DNA from 2 places in the Consotaella aegiceratis genome. Region 1 is predicted to be linked to the other one. Evidence: predicted binding sites of a transcription regulator. Region 1 holds the regulator's gene; the other holds the start of a gene.
The links. Region 1 encodes PhoB, which activates phosphate uptake and scavenging genes when phosphate is short. Its sites were predicted from a motif close to TGTCATNNANCTGTCAT; they were not measured.

Region 1 (8,016 bases):
CTTGATGCCGAGCAGCAGCCCCTCGCCCCGGACATCCTCGATGATTTCGGGATACCGGTCCTTGAGCGAGGCCAGCGACTGCTTGAAGAGCAGCGAGACGTCCCGGACATGCTCCAGGAAGCCGTCGGCGAGAACGACATCGAGCACGCCGTTGCCCACCGCCATGGCCAGCGGATTGCCGCCATAGGTGGTTCCGTGGGTGCCGGGCGTCATGCCCCGCGCCGCATCTTCCGTGGCCAGACAGGCGCCGAGCGGGAAGCCCGCTCCGATGCCCTTGGCCACCGCCATGATGTCCGGGGTAACGCCGGACGCCTCGTGCGCGAACAGCCGGCCGGTGCGGCCCATGCCGGTCTGCACCTCGTCGAGCACCATGAGCAGACCGTGACGATCGCACAGGTCGCGCAGTGCCCGCATGAACTCCGGCGATGCGGCACGGATGCCCCCCTCGCCCTGGATCGGCTCGATCAGGATACCGGCCGTCGCCTCGGTGACCGCCGCCTCGACCGCCGCAATGTCGCCGAACGGCACCTGATCGAAGCCGTCGACCTTGGGGCCGAAGCCTTCCAGGTATTTGGCCTGACCGCCGGCGGCGATCGTCGCCAGCGTCCGGCCGTGGAAGGCGCCTTCGAAGGTGATCAGGCGATAGCGTTCGGGACGGCCCTCGACGTAATGATAGCGCCGCGCCGTCTTGATCGAGGCCTCCAGCGCCTCGGCGCCGGAATTGGTGAAGAACACCCGGTCGGCGAAGGTCGCCTCGACCAGCCGCTCGGCCAGCCGCCGCTGCCCCGGGATCTCGAACAGATTCGAGGTGTGCCAAAGCTTTTCCGCCTGGCTCTTCAGCACCTCGACCAGATGCGGATGGGCATGGCCGAGCGCGTTCACCGCGATGCCGCCCGACAGATCCATGAAACGGCGACCGTCGTCGGTGTAGATCCAGACGCCCTCGCCTCGCTCGAAGCGCAGATTCACCCGGGCGTAGGTGGAATAAAGCGGCGAATGCTCTGCGGACGTCGGGGCCATGGGCTTAGCTTCTTCAAGAAATGCGGGCCGTCTCCGAAACACGGAAGCCTGCCGCTAAGGCAGGCTTCGACGACACCACCGTACATGCATCTAAAGAAAGATGCGTATACCACGGCCCCGTGGCAAATTGTCAATGAAAGTCCCGCCGCTGCGCGATCATGTCTCGTCGCGATCGGCCGTCCGATCGCCATGTCGGAGCCGTGCCACCGAGCCGACAAGCTGGGGAAAAACCGATAAACCGATTCGTCAGGGCCGCCCGACTCTTGTCAGCGAGTCAGCCGATGGGCTAAATTTAGATTAACACAAGATTTGGTGCGGCAGACTTTAGTTATCGAGTACATATAGTACCATGTCCCCTGGGATCTCGATCTCGGGACGATAATGGATTCCGAACGCCGCACCAGCGAGCCAATTTAGGAGCTTTCTGGATGAGTTGGACTGACGAGCGGGTCGAGCTTCTCAAACAGCTTTGGAGCGAGGGGCTGAGTGCCAGTCAGATCGCCGCTCAGCTTGGCGGCGTCAGCCGCAATGCCGTCATCGGCAAGGTCCATCGGCTGAAGCTCGAGGGTCGGGCCAAGGCGCCGGCGGTCAGCCAGGCCGCCAATTCCGGCAAGGTGGTGGAGCCCATCGTCGAGGATACCCGGCGCGTGGAAGCGACCGTGCGCATCGCGCAGCAGCGTCCGGCGGCGGTTCCGCGCTCGGTCGGCGCGACGGCGCTCAAGGCCGAGCCCATGACGGACCTGGTGGCCGAAACCGTCGAGGAGCCCCGCAACGGCGAAGTCGTGCCGATCTCGCGCAACCTGACCCTCGTGCAGCTGACCGAGCGGACCTGCAAATGGCCGCTGGGCGACCCGCTTTCTGAAGATTTCCGCTTTTGCGGCAACCATGCGGGCGACGGCTCGCCCTATTGCACCTACCACGCCAAGCTCGCCTTTCAGCCGCCCTCCGAACGGCGGCGCGTTCGCTGAGCCGTCGTCTTTCCTCCCGTCGAAATCCTCGTAGCCCTGCGGTGCTGCGATGAGCAACGCCGTCGCGTGGCGCACCGCCCGGTTGGGTGATGCCGCAGCGGTCCGCGAGCTGACCCGCCGCGCCTATGCCAAGTGGGTCCCGGTGATCGGCCGCGAGCCCTTGCCGATGACCGCCGACTATGAGATGGCGGTCGCCGCCCATCGCATCGATCTCGCCGAGCGGGAGAGTGTGCTTCTGGGCCTCGTCGAGCTGGTTCTCCACCCCGATGCCCTGCTCATCGAGAATGTCGCCGTGTCGCCCGAGCATCAGAAACAGGGCCTGGGCCGACTTTTGATGGCGCGCGCAGAGACGGTGGCGGCCGAACTCCAGTACCGGCTGATCAAGCTCTACACTAACAAGGCCTTCGCCGAGAACGTCGCCTTCTATGAACGCCTTGGCTATGGGATCGACCGCGAAGAGCCGTTTCGCGGCGGCACCACCGTCTACATGAGCAAGCGGCTTTCGGCCTGAGGTCGGAACGGCGGCCGGACGCCCAGGCGGCGGCTCAGACTTCCGAGTCGAGACGCCGCCCCATGACGACCACCTGCGCCTTCACCGACAGCATGATGTCGGCCTCGACTTCACCCAGATCGGAAAATCCAGCTTTTCGATAAAAAAGAAGGGCCGCAAGGCTCGTCTTCAGCACCTGGACTTCCAGTCTCCGGCCGGAGCATGCCGCAGACACGGCCGCGAGCAGGCTTTCGCCGATCCCCTGACGCTGAAATGCGGGATGGACGTACATGCCCCATAGATAGGCCGTCCCTCCCCGCTCGGCGAAAATCGCACTGCCGACGATCATGCCGTCGCACACGGCACACAGCGCCGTTTCGTCGTTGCCTGAGATCATCGCCGAACAGCCCTGGTCGCGAAGCTGCGCAAGCATCTTGTCGGTGGCGGGCCGGCCGAGTTGCCCTTCATAGGTGGCAATCCATGTCTGCCGCCAGAGATCGACCAATGCCGAACCATCGTCCAGTCTATAGGGTCGGGATCGAGCCATTCATCGAAAGACACTTGCCGGCGCCGCTGCCCGTCGTCAACGCCGCGGAAGTGCCCGAGCCTCAATTGCTCGCGGCGGCCCCGTCGACACGGGCCGGCATCTTGGCCGCGAAGTGCTCGTCCAGGGCATAGCCGGCGCCGCGCACGGTGCGGATCGGATCGCGCTGGCGACCGCGGTTGATCGCCTTGCGCAACCGTCCGACATGGACGTCGACGGTGCGCTCGTCGACATAGATGTCGCGGCCCCAGACCCCGTCGAGAAGCTGCTCGCGGGAGAACACGCGGCCGGGCGCCTGCATCAGGAATTCCAGGAGTTTGAACTCGGTCGGCCCGAGCTTGATCTCGCGCCCCGCCCGGCGAACCCGGCGCGTCTCGCGATCGAGATCGATGTCACCCGCGGCGAGCTGGCTGGCGATCTTCTCCGGCTTGACGCGCCGCAGCATGCCGCGAACCCGCGCCAACAGCTCCGGCGTCGAGAACGGTTTGACGACATAGTCGTCGGCCCCCACCGACAGGCCCCGGACGCGTTCCGATTCCTCGCCGCGCGCCGTCAGCATGATGATCGGCAGGCGCTCGGTTTCCGCCCGGGTCCGAAGGCGCCGGCACAACTCGACGCCCGACAGGCCGGGCAGCATCCAATCGAGGATGAGAAGGTCGGGAACGTCTTCCTTGAGGCGCAGGTCGGCTTCGTCGCCGCGCATGATCGTGTCGACCGAATAACCCTCGGCCTCCAGGTTGTATCGAAGGATGAGGCCCAGAGCCTCCTCGTCCTCGACCACCACAATACGTGCGTTCATGCGGCTAACCCTCGACGTCCGTCGTCGCTGCCCCCTCCTCCGGCGGAACCACCATGGAGGCCGTGCGGTCCCCCTTGGGGCGTTCCATCGGCATCTGGGCGCCGGTGCGGATGTAGTAGATCGTCTCGGCGATGTTGGTCGCGTGATCGCCGATCCGCTCGATGTTCTTGGCGCTGAAGAGCAGATGCGTGCAGGCCGAGATGTTGCGCGGATCCTCCATCATGTAGGTGAGGAGTTCGCGGAAGATCGACGTATACATGGCGTCGATCGCCTCGTCCTTGTCGCGGATCATCTCGGCGCGGTGATAGTCGCGCGTGGCGTAGGCGTCCAGAACCTCCTTGAGCTGCTCCAGCGTCAGCTCGGACAGGTGCTCGATGCCGCGCACCAGCTGCAGCGGCTGCGGATGGTCGTGCACGGCGATCACCCGCTTGGCGATGTTCTTGCCGAGATCGCCGATGCGCTCCAGGTCGTTGGAGATGCGGATGGCGCCGACGATCTCGCGCAGATCCTGCGCCATGGGCTGGCGCTTGGCGATGGTGAGGATCGCGCGCTCGTCGAGCTCGCGCTGGGCGGCGTCGAGCAGCGCGTCCTCGACGACGACAGATTCCGCCATCGGCAGGTCGTTGCGCGTCATCGCCGTCACCGAGCGCTCGACCAGCCGCTCGGCCTGGCCGCCCATCTCGCAAATCCGGCGAACGATATAGCGCAGCTCTTCGTCGTACGATCTGACGGTATGTTCTTCCATGGTGCCTCCTGCCGGCTCAACCGAAGCGGCCGGTGATGTAATCCTGGGTGCGCTTGTCGTCCGGGTTCTGGAACATCTTCTCGGTCGGGCCGACCTCGACCAGATTGCCGAGATGGAACATGGCGGTTCGTTGGGACACACGCGCCGCCTGCTGCATCGAGTGGGTGACGATGACGATGGTGAAGTTCTCCTTCAGCTCGTCGATCAGTTCCTCGACCTTGGCGGTGGCGATCGGATCGAGCGCCGAGCACGGCTCGTCCATCAGGATCACCTCGGGCGAGACGGCGATGGCGCGGGCGATGCACAGACGCTGCTGCTGGCCGCCCGACAGGCCTGTGCCCGGTTCGTTGAGGCGATCCTTGACCTCCTCGAACAGGCCGGCGCGCCGCAAGCTTGTGGCGACGATCTCTTCGAGCTCCCCCTTCGACCGGGCGAGTCCGTGCAGGCGCGGTCCATAGGCGACATTGTCGAAAATCGATTTGGGGAACGGGTTCGGCTTCTGGAAGACCATGCCGACACGCGCGCGCAGTTCCACCACGTCGAGGTCGGGCGCGTAGATGTCCTCGCCGTCGAGCGTGATGGTGCCCGTCACCCTGGCGATGTCGATCGTGTCGTTCATGCGGTTGAGGCAGCGCAGATAGGTCGACTTGCCGCAACCGGACGGCCCGATGAGGGCCGTCACCTGGTTTTCGGGGATCTCCAGATCGACATTGTAGAGCGCCTGCTTTTCTCCGTAGAAGACGCACACGTCCTTGGCGTCCATCTTCACCGGCCAGTTGGCCCTGGTGACCGGCTCCTGAAATTGCGTCGGCACTGTCTGTTCCATGGCAAGGGTCCGTTGCTGCTACCAACGCCGCTCGAAGCGGCGGCGCAGAAAGATGGCCGTCAAATTCATGGCGGCGAGGAAGAGAAGCAGGATGATGATGGCGCCCGACGTCCGCTCGACGAAGGCGCGCTCGGCTTCGTTGGCCCACATGTAGATCTGCACCGGCAGGGCCGTCGAAGCATCCAGCGGCGTGTCCGGATAGTCGGCGACGAAGGCGACCATGCCGATCAGAAGCAGCGGCGCCGTTTCACCCAGCGCCTGGGCGAGGCCGATGATCGTGCCCGTCAGGATGCCCGGCAGGGCGAGCGGCAGGACGTGGTGAAAGACCATCTGCATCTTCGAGGCGCCGACCCCGAGCGCGGCGTCGCGCAGCGAGGGCGGGACGGCCTTCAACGCCGCGCGCGTGGCGATGATCACCGTCGGCAGCGTCATCAAGGTGAGCACCAGGCCGCCGACGATGGCCGCCGAACGCGGCAGGCCGAACCAGTTGATGAACACCGCCAGGCCGAGCAGGCCGAAGACGATCGACGGCACGGCCGCCAGATTGTTGATGTTAACCTCGATCAGATCGGTCCATCGGTTCTTCGGCGCGAACTCCTCCAGGTAGATCGAGGCCGCGACGCCGATCGGCAGCGCCAGCACCAGCACGATCAGCATCATGTAGAACGAGCCGACGATGGCGACGCCGACGCCCGCCGTCTCGGCGCGGCTGGATGCTCCGAAGGTGAACAGGCCCCAGTTGAAGCGCTGCTCGAGCCGACTTTCGTCCTTCAGCTTTTCGACCCACTGAAGCTGTCGGTCGCTGATCGGCCGCCGGCTTTCGTCGACCGAGAGGTCGTATTGGCCTTTCAGGGCGCTGTCGAGCTCGGAACTGGCATAGAGCCAGACCTCCCGCGTCTTGCCGATCAGCGTGAGATCGGCCATGACCATCTCGCGCAGATCGACGCGCACCCCGGTCGAAATCAGCTTGCTGGCTTCCGTCACCGCGCTGCGGTCTTCGGGATCGATGCCGAGAGCAGCGACGAGGCCTTCGCGGGCGAGCTTCGGATAGTCCGCCATGCGCAGGGCCATCTGGTCCTTGCCGCCAGTGCCCTTGGGATCGATCACCTGTTCCGAAAAGGTGATCGGGACATGGATCTCCGTCTGCCAGAAGGCTGTGTAGCCCTTGGAGAAAACGCTCCAAAGCAGTGCGATCAGGGCGAGGATGCCGATCGCGATGGCCGCCATCCCATAGAAGCGGAAGCGCCGCTCGGCGGCATAGCGCCGTTTGATGCCGATATCTCGCCGGGCCGGGGCAGCGCTGGCCGCGCGATAGCCGTTGGCGGTCGCGTCCGTCATTCGTACTGCTCCCGATATTTGCGCACGATGTAGAGGGCGAAGATGTTGAGGCAGAGCGTGATGACGAAGAGCGTCATGCCCAGCGCGAACGCCACCAGCGTCTGCGGCGAGGTGAACTCCAGGTCGCCCGTCAACTGATTGACGATCTTGACCGTCACCGTCGTCATCGCGCGGAACGGATCGGCCGTCAGGTTGGCTGCAACGCCGGCGGCCAGCACCACGATCATGGTTTCACCGATGGCGCGCGAGGCGGTGAGCAGCAGCGCCGAAACGATGCCCGGAAGCGCGGCGGGCAGGATCACCCGCTTGATCGTCTCAGACTCCGTCGCGCCCAGCCCCAGCGATCCGTCGCGCAGGCTTTGGGGCACGGCGGTAATGACATCATCGGACAGCGACGAGACGAAGGGGATCAGCATGATGCCCATCACCAGGCCGGCCGTGAACACGCTCTGGGCCTGGATGAAACTGGCGTAGTTGCCGGTGACGAGCCCGGCCAATTCGGCCGAAAGATCACGCAGGAAAGGGCCGACCGTGATCAGGGCGAAGAAGCCGTAGACGATGGTCGGGATGCCGGCCAGCACCTCGAGCAGCGGCTTGACGATCGATCGGGTCCGGCCGTCGGCGTATTCGGCCATGAAGATGGCGGCGAAGAGCCCCACCGGCACCGCGAGCGCCATGGCGACGGCGCTGATGTAGAGCGTGCCGGCGAACAGCGGGATGAAGCCGAACCGGCCGGCGACGCCGCCCGAACCGGCCCCCGCGAAGCCCGGATCCCACACCGTTCCGAAGAAGAAGTCCTGCGGCGGCACGCGTGAGAAGAAATCGAAGGTCTCGAAGATCATCGACAGGACGATGCCGACCGTGGTGAGAATGGCGATCGACGAGCAGACGATCAGGCCGGTGCGCACCACCGCCTCGACGCCGTTGCGGGCCCTCAGCCGCACCGCCAGCCGCCGATAGCCCCAGATGGCGCCGAGCAACGCCAGCACGATCACCACGGCGGTCATCAGCCAGCGGCTTACGTCCTCCAGATGGTTCTGGCGCAGCGCCAGCGGGATCATGAAGCTTTTCGAGGAGGAGGCGACGGGCATGCCGCGCCGCTGCAGAAGCGGCACCAGTTCCTCGATCGTGGTGGTTTCGGAAACCTGGTCGCGCTCGTCGGACGGCAGCAGCCGCAGACCCTTTCCGATGGCCGAGACCATCTCGTGGGCGAGTTCCGCGGTCAGGCCGCTTTCGGCAAGGTCCTGTTCGGGCACCTCGGCGCGCAGGTCGGCCCCGATGACGAT
Region 2 (8,016 bases), on a different contig from region 1:
CGGCCGCGCCGGGAACGTCCGGACCTTCCAGCCCCAAACGGGCGCGCACCGATCCGCGCTCTTTCACCAGATTCTGGATGGTGTAGCTGTCGAGCGCAGACAGGAAGGCGTTGAGCGCGTGGCGCAGCGCGGAGTTGAGCGCGCAACTGTCGATCAGCGGGCAATCGATCGCACCGGTCTCGAAGCACTCGGCGAGCGCGAAATTCTCTTCCGTAACCTCGACCACCTCCTTCAAGGTGATGTCGGTCGCAGCGCGTCCCAGGCGAATGCCGCCATTGCGGCCGCGAACGGTTTCCACGAATCCCGCCTCAACCAAAGGCTGCAAAATCTTGAACAGGAAAAGCTCGGAAACGGAATAGGCGCTGGCGATCTCGCCCACCCGGCTGAGCCTCCCCTCGCCGTTGGCCGCGCAGTACATCAGGATGCGAATCGCATAATTCGTTTGGCGGGTCAGGCGCATAGCATTGCCTCCTCATGACGCGGGCTTAGCCGTAGGAAGCATAGATTTAGAAAGATTCCAAGGATTTTTAAGAGCCCGTCGCTCAGGTTTGAAGGGCGCCCTCCAAATGACCAGAGAGCACTTTATGGTCGAAGTACCGGATCGGCCGCATCTCGAACCTTGATCGCGGCGAGCGTTCGGCGCCGCGCGATAAAAGGGATTCCGACACGGTCACGTCAAGCCGGGAACATCTCGCGCATGCCCGCCGAGGCCTATTATTCGGCGGCTTCGGCCTCGACCGCGGGCTCGCCGCCATCGAGCACCCGCAAGTCGGCCGGAGCGAAATGCACGGTCGTCCGGGCACCGCGCGGCGGCGGCGGGGACGCGGGGCTGTTGAACGTATCGAACAGCAGCGTGTTGTCGCCGATGCGCAGCCGAATGCGCACCACCGAGCCCAGAAAATTGACCTCCGCGATGGTGCCCGACAGCTGGTTGGTTGCCTCCGGACGCGGCGAGAGGCTGATCGATTCGGGCCGCAGTGCGACCGTCAGCGAGCCCGCCGCCTCCACGGCAGCAGGTCTCGGCAATTCGATCTCCTGGCCGTCGAAGACGGCCCTCCCCTCGCCCGCGCTCCTGCCCTCCAGCGTGCTCAGCGTGCCGACGAACGAAGCGACGAAACGGGATCGTGGATGGTTGTAGATCTCGAACGGCGTGCCGACCTGCTCCGCCCGGCCGTCGCTCATCACCACGATCCGGTCCGACATCGATAGCGCCTCTTCCTGATCGTGCGTCACGAAGATCGTGGTGATGCCGAGTTCACGCTGCAGCGCGCGGATTTCCTCGCGCAACGACACGCGGATCTTGGCGTCGAGCGCTGACAGCGGTTCGTCGAGAAGCAGCACGCGCGGACTGGGCGCCAGCGCGCGGGCCAAGGCCACCCGCTGCTGTTGTCCGCCTGAGAGCTGATAAGGGTAGCGGCCGCCCAGGTGCGGCAGGCCGATCAAAACCAGCATTTCCTCGACGCGGCGCGCGACCTCCCGCTTGGCCTGGCCGCCGACCCTCAAGCCGAAGGCGACGTTCTCGGCCACCGAAAGGTTGGGAAACAGCGCGTAGGACTGGAACACCATGCCGATGGCGCGACGGTTCGCGGGCCGGTCGGTGACATCCTCGCCGTCGATGACGATCCGACCCGCCGAGGGCGTTTCAAACCCGGCGACCATGCGCAGCATGGTGGTCTTGCCGCATCCCGAAGGGCCGAGCAGCGAGATGAGCTCGCCCCGATCGACCGCAAGGTCGAAATCGCAGACCACCACATGCGGACCGAAGCTTTTCGACACGCCGGAAATCGTCAGATAGCTCATCGTGCTGCCCGCCTCGGAAAGGGTATCAGGGTCCGCATGGCGCGCCGACCGCCGGGCTTGCGACCGGCGAAGACCTGCATCAATCCCATGCAAAGCCAGGTGAAGGCGAACGCCATCGTCGCCAGAGCCGAGGGCTCGTAGGCCCGATCCTGGCCGATCTGTGAGAGATACGGTCCGAAAGTCGGACGGTTCAGCAAGCTCGCCAGCACGAACTCGCCCATGACGATGGCGAAGGTCAGAAAGGCGCCGGACAGGATGGACGCGTGAACATTGGGAAAGATCACTCGCGTCAGGATCGCCCTGCGACTGGCGCCGAGGCTTTCGCCGGCTTCCGTCAGCGTGCGCAGATCGATCGCCGCCATGCCGGTGTCGACAGCGCGAAACATGTAGGGCAGCGACAGGGCGACGTAGCCGAGCACCAGCAGGACGTTGGTTCCCGACACGCTCGCCGTCAGCGGCAGCAGCGACGACGAGTTGTAGAACCGCATGTAGCCGAACACGAGGACGATCGGCGGGATCACCAGCGGCAGCAGGGTCACGAACTCGACCACCGGCCGCAACCGCGGGAACTTCAGCCGCACCCAATAGGCCGTCGGCACCACCAGAAGCGCGCCGAGGGCGATCGTGGCAAGCGCGACGACCACCGAGAACATGACGCTGGAGACGAAGCGCGGATCGTTGAAGACGACGCGATAGGCCTCGAAGCTCCAGACACCGCGCAGCATCGATAGAGAGAACTGGAAGGTGGCGACGAGCGGCAGCAGGAAATACAACGCTCCGAGAACCACGATGACGGCAGGCGCGATGCGCGAGGGCTTCATCGTTGCCACCGCTCGGCCCGGGCGCGCAGCACCAGATAGAGGACGTTGGACAGCCCGGTGACCACGATCATCCCGAAGGCCAGCGCATAGCCGAGATTGGGATCGTAGAGAACGTTGCCCCGAATCTGCGCGAACAACAGGATCGGCACGATGTTCAGCTGCGAACCGGTCAGGGCATAGGCCGTCGCGATGGTGCCGAAGGCGTTGGCGAAGAGCAGCAGAAAGCAGCCGAGGATCGACGGCGCCAGGACCGGCAGCGCCACCAGCCGCCAATAGTGCCATCGCGACGCACCCAAGATCTGCGCCGCCTCGCGCCATTCGGCCTTCAGCCCGTCGATGGCCGGCGTGATAATCAAAACCATCAGTGGCAGCTGGAAATAGAGATAGGTGAGCGTCAGCCCCCAGAATGACAACAGGTTGAAGCCCAGGGCGTAGATGTTGATGCCGAAGGTATGGCGCAGGAACAGCGTCACCATCCCGAGACGGCCGAGCGTCGCGATGAAGGCGAAGGCGAGCGGAATGCCGGCGAAATTGGATGCCACACCAGAGAAGGTAACGATCGATGGCCGGATCCAGCGCGGCAACCCGCCATGGACGATGGCATAGGCGAGCAGGAACCCTGTGATCGTGCCCATCAGTGCAGAGACCAGGCTGACCTCGATCGACAGGCGATAGGCCGCCGCGATCTGCGGCGATGCCAGGGCGGCGATGTTGGCCAGCGTATAGGTGCCATCCGCGGTCTGGAACGCGCCGACGACCAGATAGAGCGTCGGCCCGATCAGAAAGAGCAGCGCGAAGGCGAAGAACGGCACGACCCCGACCCACGCCCATCCCAGCCGGCGCGAGAGCGCGCCTCCCTGGTTGGCGAGGATTCGGGTGTCGTCGAGCGCTGTGGCGGTCGAGGCCATGGCACCTCGTTTCGAGCGGATGGAGGTCGTGGGCAGATGATCGGCGCCGGTCCGGTCCCGGCGCTGGCCCTGCCGGAGGGCGGTGATTATTCGACGCCGCCGATGACGCCGGTCCACTGCTCCGCGATCGCCACCTTGGCCGCATCCTGGTCCTCGATGCTCGGGAAGACTGCCTTTTCATAGGCCTTCGCCGGCGGAAGCTTGTCGAGCAGGTCCTGCGGAATGCTGTCGGCCTTGGCCATCGCGTTGAAGCGGATCGGATGGCAGTAGCCCTTCAGCCATTCGATCTGGCCCTCGTCGGAATAGAGGTATTCCATCCAGAGCTTGGCGGCGTTCGGATGCGGCGCATAGGCGCTGATCGCCTGCACGTAGACGCCGGCGACGACGCCGTCTTCCGGTACCACGATCTCGACCGGCGGATTGCCGTTCAGCGTGTCGCGCATGGACAGGAGCAGATAGTCCCAGTTCAGCAGCACCGGCGTGGTGCCCTGCGCGAAGGTCGAGGCGTCGCCCGTCACCGGGACGAAATTGCCCGCATCGTTCAGCGTCCTGAAGAACTCGAGGCCCTTGGCGGCGGCCTCTTCGCCGGTCTTGGCGCCGCCGGCTACACCTGCGGCATAGATCGACATGATGGCGCTGTTGCCGGTGCGCGGGTCGCCCGGAAGGGCCACGGCGTTCACGTAGTCGGACTTCTGCAGATCCTCGAAGCTCTGCGGCGTCGCGTCCACCAGATCGAGATTCGCGCCGATTCCGAGCACGCCGTAATAGTCGCCGTACCAGGCACCATCCGGGTCCTTGACCTCATCCGGAATGTCGTCCCAGGTGGCAACCTTGTAGGGCATCAGCAGGCCATCCTTGGCGGCGGCGGGACCGAAGGACAGGCCGACGTCGATGACGTCGGGCGCCTGCGGGCCGGTGTTGCCCTTGTTCGCCTTGATCGCCTCGATCTCGTCGCCCGAGCCGGCATTGGGATTGAGCTCGTTGACCGTGAGGCCGTACTTGGCCTTGAAGCCCTCGATCACGCCCTCGTAGTTGCACCAGTCGTGCGGCAGCGCGATCGTGGTCAGCTGACCCTCTTCCTTGGCCGCGGCCACCAGATCGTCCATCGACGGATTGGCATCGGATGCCTGGGCGGCGGCCAGACTGGTCGATAGCGACAGCGTCACCGCCAGCGCGGTGATGCGGGTGAGCGTGGTTTTCATCGTAGACCCTTTCATGCCCCTCGCAGGGACGAACCGACAGAAACGAAAGCCAAGGCGTCCGTTGGGAACCGAAGGGTCGGGTATCACCGCTCGATGACACTTGCGTGTCGCCACTCGGGATGGCGCTGCCGGGCGCCGGTTGCAGAATTCTGCCGGCTGTCATCCGGGCGCAATCGAGCGGTCGTAAGCGAGGCTAAAATCTAAAAGGGTACCCGATGACCGGACTCGAAGCCTTCACCGCGCCAGGCCGATTTCTGCGCGGCAACATCCACACGCATTCGGACCGATCGGATGGCGCGCTGCCGCCGGAAACCGTATGCCGCCGCTACGAAAACGCCGGCTACGACTTTCTCTGCCTCTCGGATCACTTCCTGGAGCGGTTCGGCTTCCCGGTCACCGACACGACGTCTTTCCGCACGAACCGGTTGACCACTCTGCCGGGCGCCGAGCTGCATGCGCCCCAGAACAGCCACGGCGACATCTGGCATCTGGTCGCCGTCGGCCTGCCGATGGACTTCGCTGCGACCGGTGCCGACGAGGATGCGGTGGGTCTGGCGCGCCGTGCCGTCGAGGCCGGCGCCTTTCTCGCCATCGCGCACCCTCAATGGTCGTCGCTGACCGTCGAGGACGGCCGCTCCATGGCCGGCATCGCCCATGCGGTGGAGATCTACAACACCGGCTGCGAGGTGGAGTGCGGACGAGGCGACGGCAACGCGCTGCTGGACCAGTTGCTCAACGAGGGCTACCGCCTCTCCGGCTATGCCGCCGACGACGCACACTTCAAGATCCCGGATCATTTCGGCGGCTGGATGATGCTGAAGGCCGAGGCCAACGAACCGGACCTGATCCTCGACGCGATGAAGGCCGGCCGCTACTACGCGTCGCAGGGACCGGAAATCCACGACATCGCCCTGGACGACGGCCAAGCGATCATCCGGTCCACGCCTGCCTGCGTCTATTCGCTCGTCGGACGAGGCTGTCGCGCCGAATGCGTCGCCGGAGAGCAGATGACGCGCGGAGAATTGCCGCTCGAAGCCTTTCGCGGCGACTGGCTGCGCATCGTTGTCGCCGACGCGGCCGGCAACCGCGCCTGGTCCAACCCGATCTGGCTCTAAGCGCGAATCTTAAGCATAGACGACGGGGATGCGCCGTCGCGCCGCCGGCCTCAGCGCAGCTTCACGTAGAAGGCGTTACCGCCGGCGACCGCCATGTAGAACATGTTCTCGTAGGGAAATTTGAGGCCGGCGGTGTGGAAGAACTCGGACGACCCGACCTGGGCGTGGCGCGCGCCCTTCAGAACCCGGTCGGCATTCCGGTAGGCGCGCTCCTTGCCCACCTCCATCGACCGGGTCAGCACCCCGGGTGCGAACTGATTCTTTTGTCCCACCACCGCGCAGACGGAATTGGGAAAATCGGGCGAATCGACGCGGTTCATCACCACCGTGCCGACGGCGATCATGCCCTCGTCGCTCGACCGGTTCGACTCGAAATACATGACACGGGCCATGCAGTCGCGCGAGGAAAGGCGCGAGCCGACGCGCAGCGACGCGCAGCCGGCCAAGCCAGCTAATACGACAAGAGCAAGAATGAGGGCATTCCGGCGAAAGGAATGCAGAGCCATGATCGCCTCCGAAGTCCAAACGGACCGGAGGGGATCATGGCGCCTATGGTTTACGGATTCCTGAACGCCGTCCGCCGATTGTCATGACCGGCGCCAACGGCATCCTCGTTTTCGTTGCGGCCATCCGGTCAGTGATCGGCGACCGCCGCCATGCCGGGGATCTCGATATCGACGGCCAACGTCGAGACCACGTCGCCCCGGTCCATCTTGACCTGCACCTTATCGCGGTCGACCGGCACGTGCTTGGCGATGACACCGAGGATCTCCTCGCGCAGGATCGCCACCAGATCGGTCTGGCCGATGACGGCGCGCTCGTGCGCCAAGAGCACCTGAAGCCGCTCGCGGGCAGCCGGCGCCGTGGTTCTGCGGTTGAAGAAGCTGAACATCGTCATGCGGCCCTCCGCTGGAAGAGTTTGCCGAACAGGCCCCTTCTTTCTTCCGGGATGGTCATCGGCAGCGTCTCGCCCATCAGCCGCCGTGCCGCGTCGCTGTAGGCGCGCGCCGGGGCGCTCGACGTGTCGTTGATGGTGACCGGTGTGCCCAGATTGGAGGCGCGCAGCACGTCGACGCTCTCGGGAATGATGCCGAGCAGCGGGATCGACAGGATCTCGAGCACGTCGTCGACCTTCAGCATGTCGCCGCGGTCGGCGCGCTGCGGATCGTAACGGGTGAGCAGCAGATGCTTTTCGATGCGCTCGCCGCGTTCGGCGCGCGCCGTCTTGGCGTCCAGAAGGCCGATCATGCGGTCGGAATCGCGTACCGACGACACCTCCGGATTGGTCACAACCACGGCAACGTCGGCATGACGCATGGCAAGCGTCGCGCCGCGCTCGATGCCCGCCGGGCTGTCGCAGATGATCCAGTCGAACTTGCTGCGCATCTCGTTGATGACACGCTCGACACCTTCCGGCGTCAGATTGTCCTTGTCGCGGGTCTGGGAAGCCGGCAGCAGCGACAGCGTATCGACACGCTTGTCGCGGATCAGCGCCTGCGCCAGCTTGGCATCGCCTTGCACCACGTTGATGAGGTCGTAGACCACGCGCCGCTCGGCTCCCATGACGAGGTCGAGGTTGCGCAGACCGACGTCAAAATCGACCACGCACACGTTCTGCCCTGTCTGCGCCAGCGCGGCACCCAAGGCGGCCGTCGAAGTGGTCTTGCCGACCCCTCCCTTGCCCGATGTGACGACCAGTACTTTTGCCATTACTCGTTATTCCTTCCAGGTGCGTGTTTCAGACCGTGGTGTTCAGTTCAAAGGCGCCGTCTTGATGACGTCGCCTTCCAGCCAGACCTGCACGGCCTGGCCGCGAAGATGCTGGCCCATGTCGTCAGCGGTCTTGTAAAGGCCGTCGATGGCGATCAGTTCGGCTTCGAGCTTGCGGCAGAAGATGCGCGCGTCGGGATGCCCCGCCGAGCCCGCCATGACGCGCCCACGCAGCGCGCCGTAGATGTGAATCGAGCCTCCGGCGATGATCTCGGCGCCCGAGGCGACCGAACCAAGTACCGTCACATCGCCCTCGGGAAACATGATTGACTGGCCGGAGCGCACCGGTTCCTCGACGATCAGCGACGGCGTCGCGCCGGGCATGCGCCGCTCCACCTGAACCGGCTCCTGCTGCGATTCGGCGGACTTTTTTGCCGCCGGAACGGCAGCGGCGACCGGC

Region 2: the regulator PhoB is predicted to act here: its motif matches at 4,825-4,841, upstream of SMD10_RS12620 (CehA/McbA family metallohydrolase).

The regions. Positions count from the first base shown of each region.
Region 1 covers NZ_JAZHFT010000013.1:70,665-78,680, reverse strand. The annotation lists gene SMD10_RS11375 (aspartate aminotransferase family protein) at 1-1,020, opposite strand, end outside; gene SMD10_RS11370 (GcrA family cell cycle regulator) at 1,449-1,988, shown strand; gene SMD10_RS11365 (GNAT family N-acetyltransferase) at 2,038-2,499, shown strand; gene SMD10_RS11360 (GNAT family N-acetyltransferase) at 2,534-3,025, opposite strand; gene phoB (phosphate regulon transcriptional regulator PhoB) at 3,087-3,821, opposite strand; gene phoU (phosphate signaling complex protein PhoU) at 3,826-4,566, opposite strand; gene pstB (phosphate ABC transporter ATP-binding protein PstB) at 4,583-5,329, opposite strand; gene pstA (phosphate ABC transporter permease PstA) at 5,411-6,730, opposite strand; gene pstC (phosphate ABC transporter permease subunit PstC) at 6,727-8,016, opposite strand, start outside.
Region 2 covers NZ_JAZHFT010000016.1:36,346-44,361, reverse strand. The annotation lists gene rirA (iron-responsive transcriptional regulator RirA) at 1-460, opposite strand, end outside; gene SMD10_RS12640 (ABC transporter ATP-binding protein) at 715-1,800, opposite strand; gene SMD10_RS12635 (ABC transporter permease) at 1,797-2,621, opposite strand; gene SMD10_RS12630 (ABC transporter permease) at 2,618-3,529, opposite strand; gene SMD10_RS12625 (ABC transporter substrate-binding protein) at 3,616-4,731, opposite strand; gene SMD10_RS12620 (CehA/McbA family metallohydrolase) at 4,947-5,846, shown strand; gene SMD10_RS12615 (cell wall hydrolase) at 5,897-6,352, opposite strand; gene minE (cell division topological specificity factor MinE) at 6,481-6,744, opposite strand; gene minD (septum site-determining protein MinD) at 6,741-7,556, opposite strand; gene minC (septum site-determining protein MinC) at 7,599-8,016, opposite strand, start outside.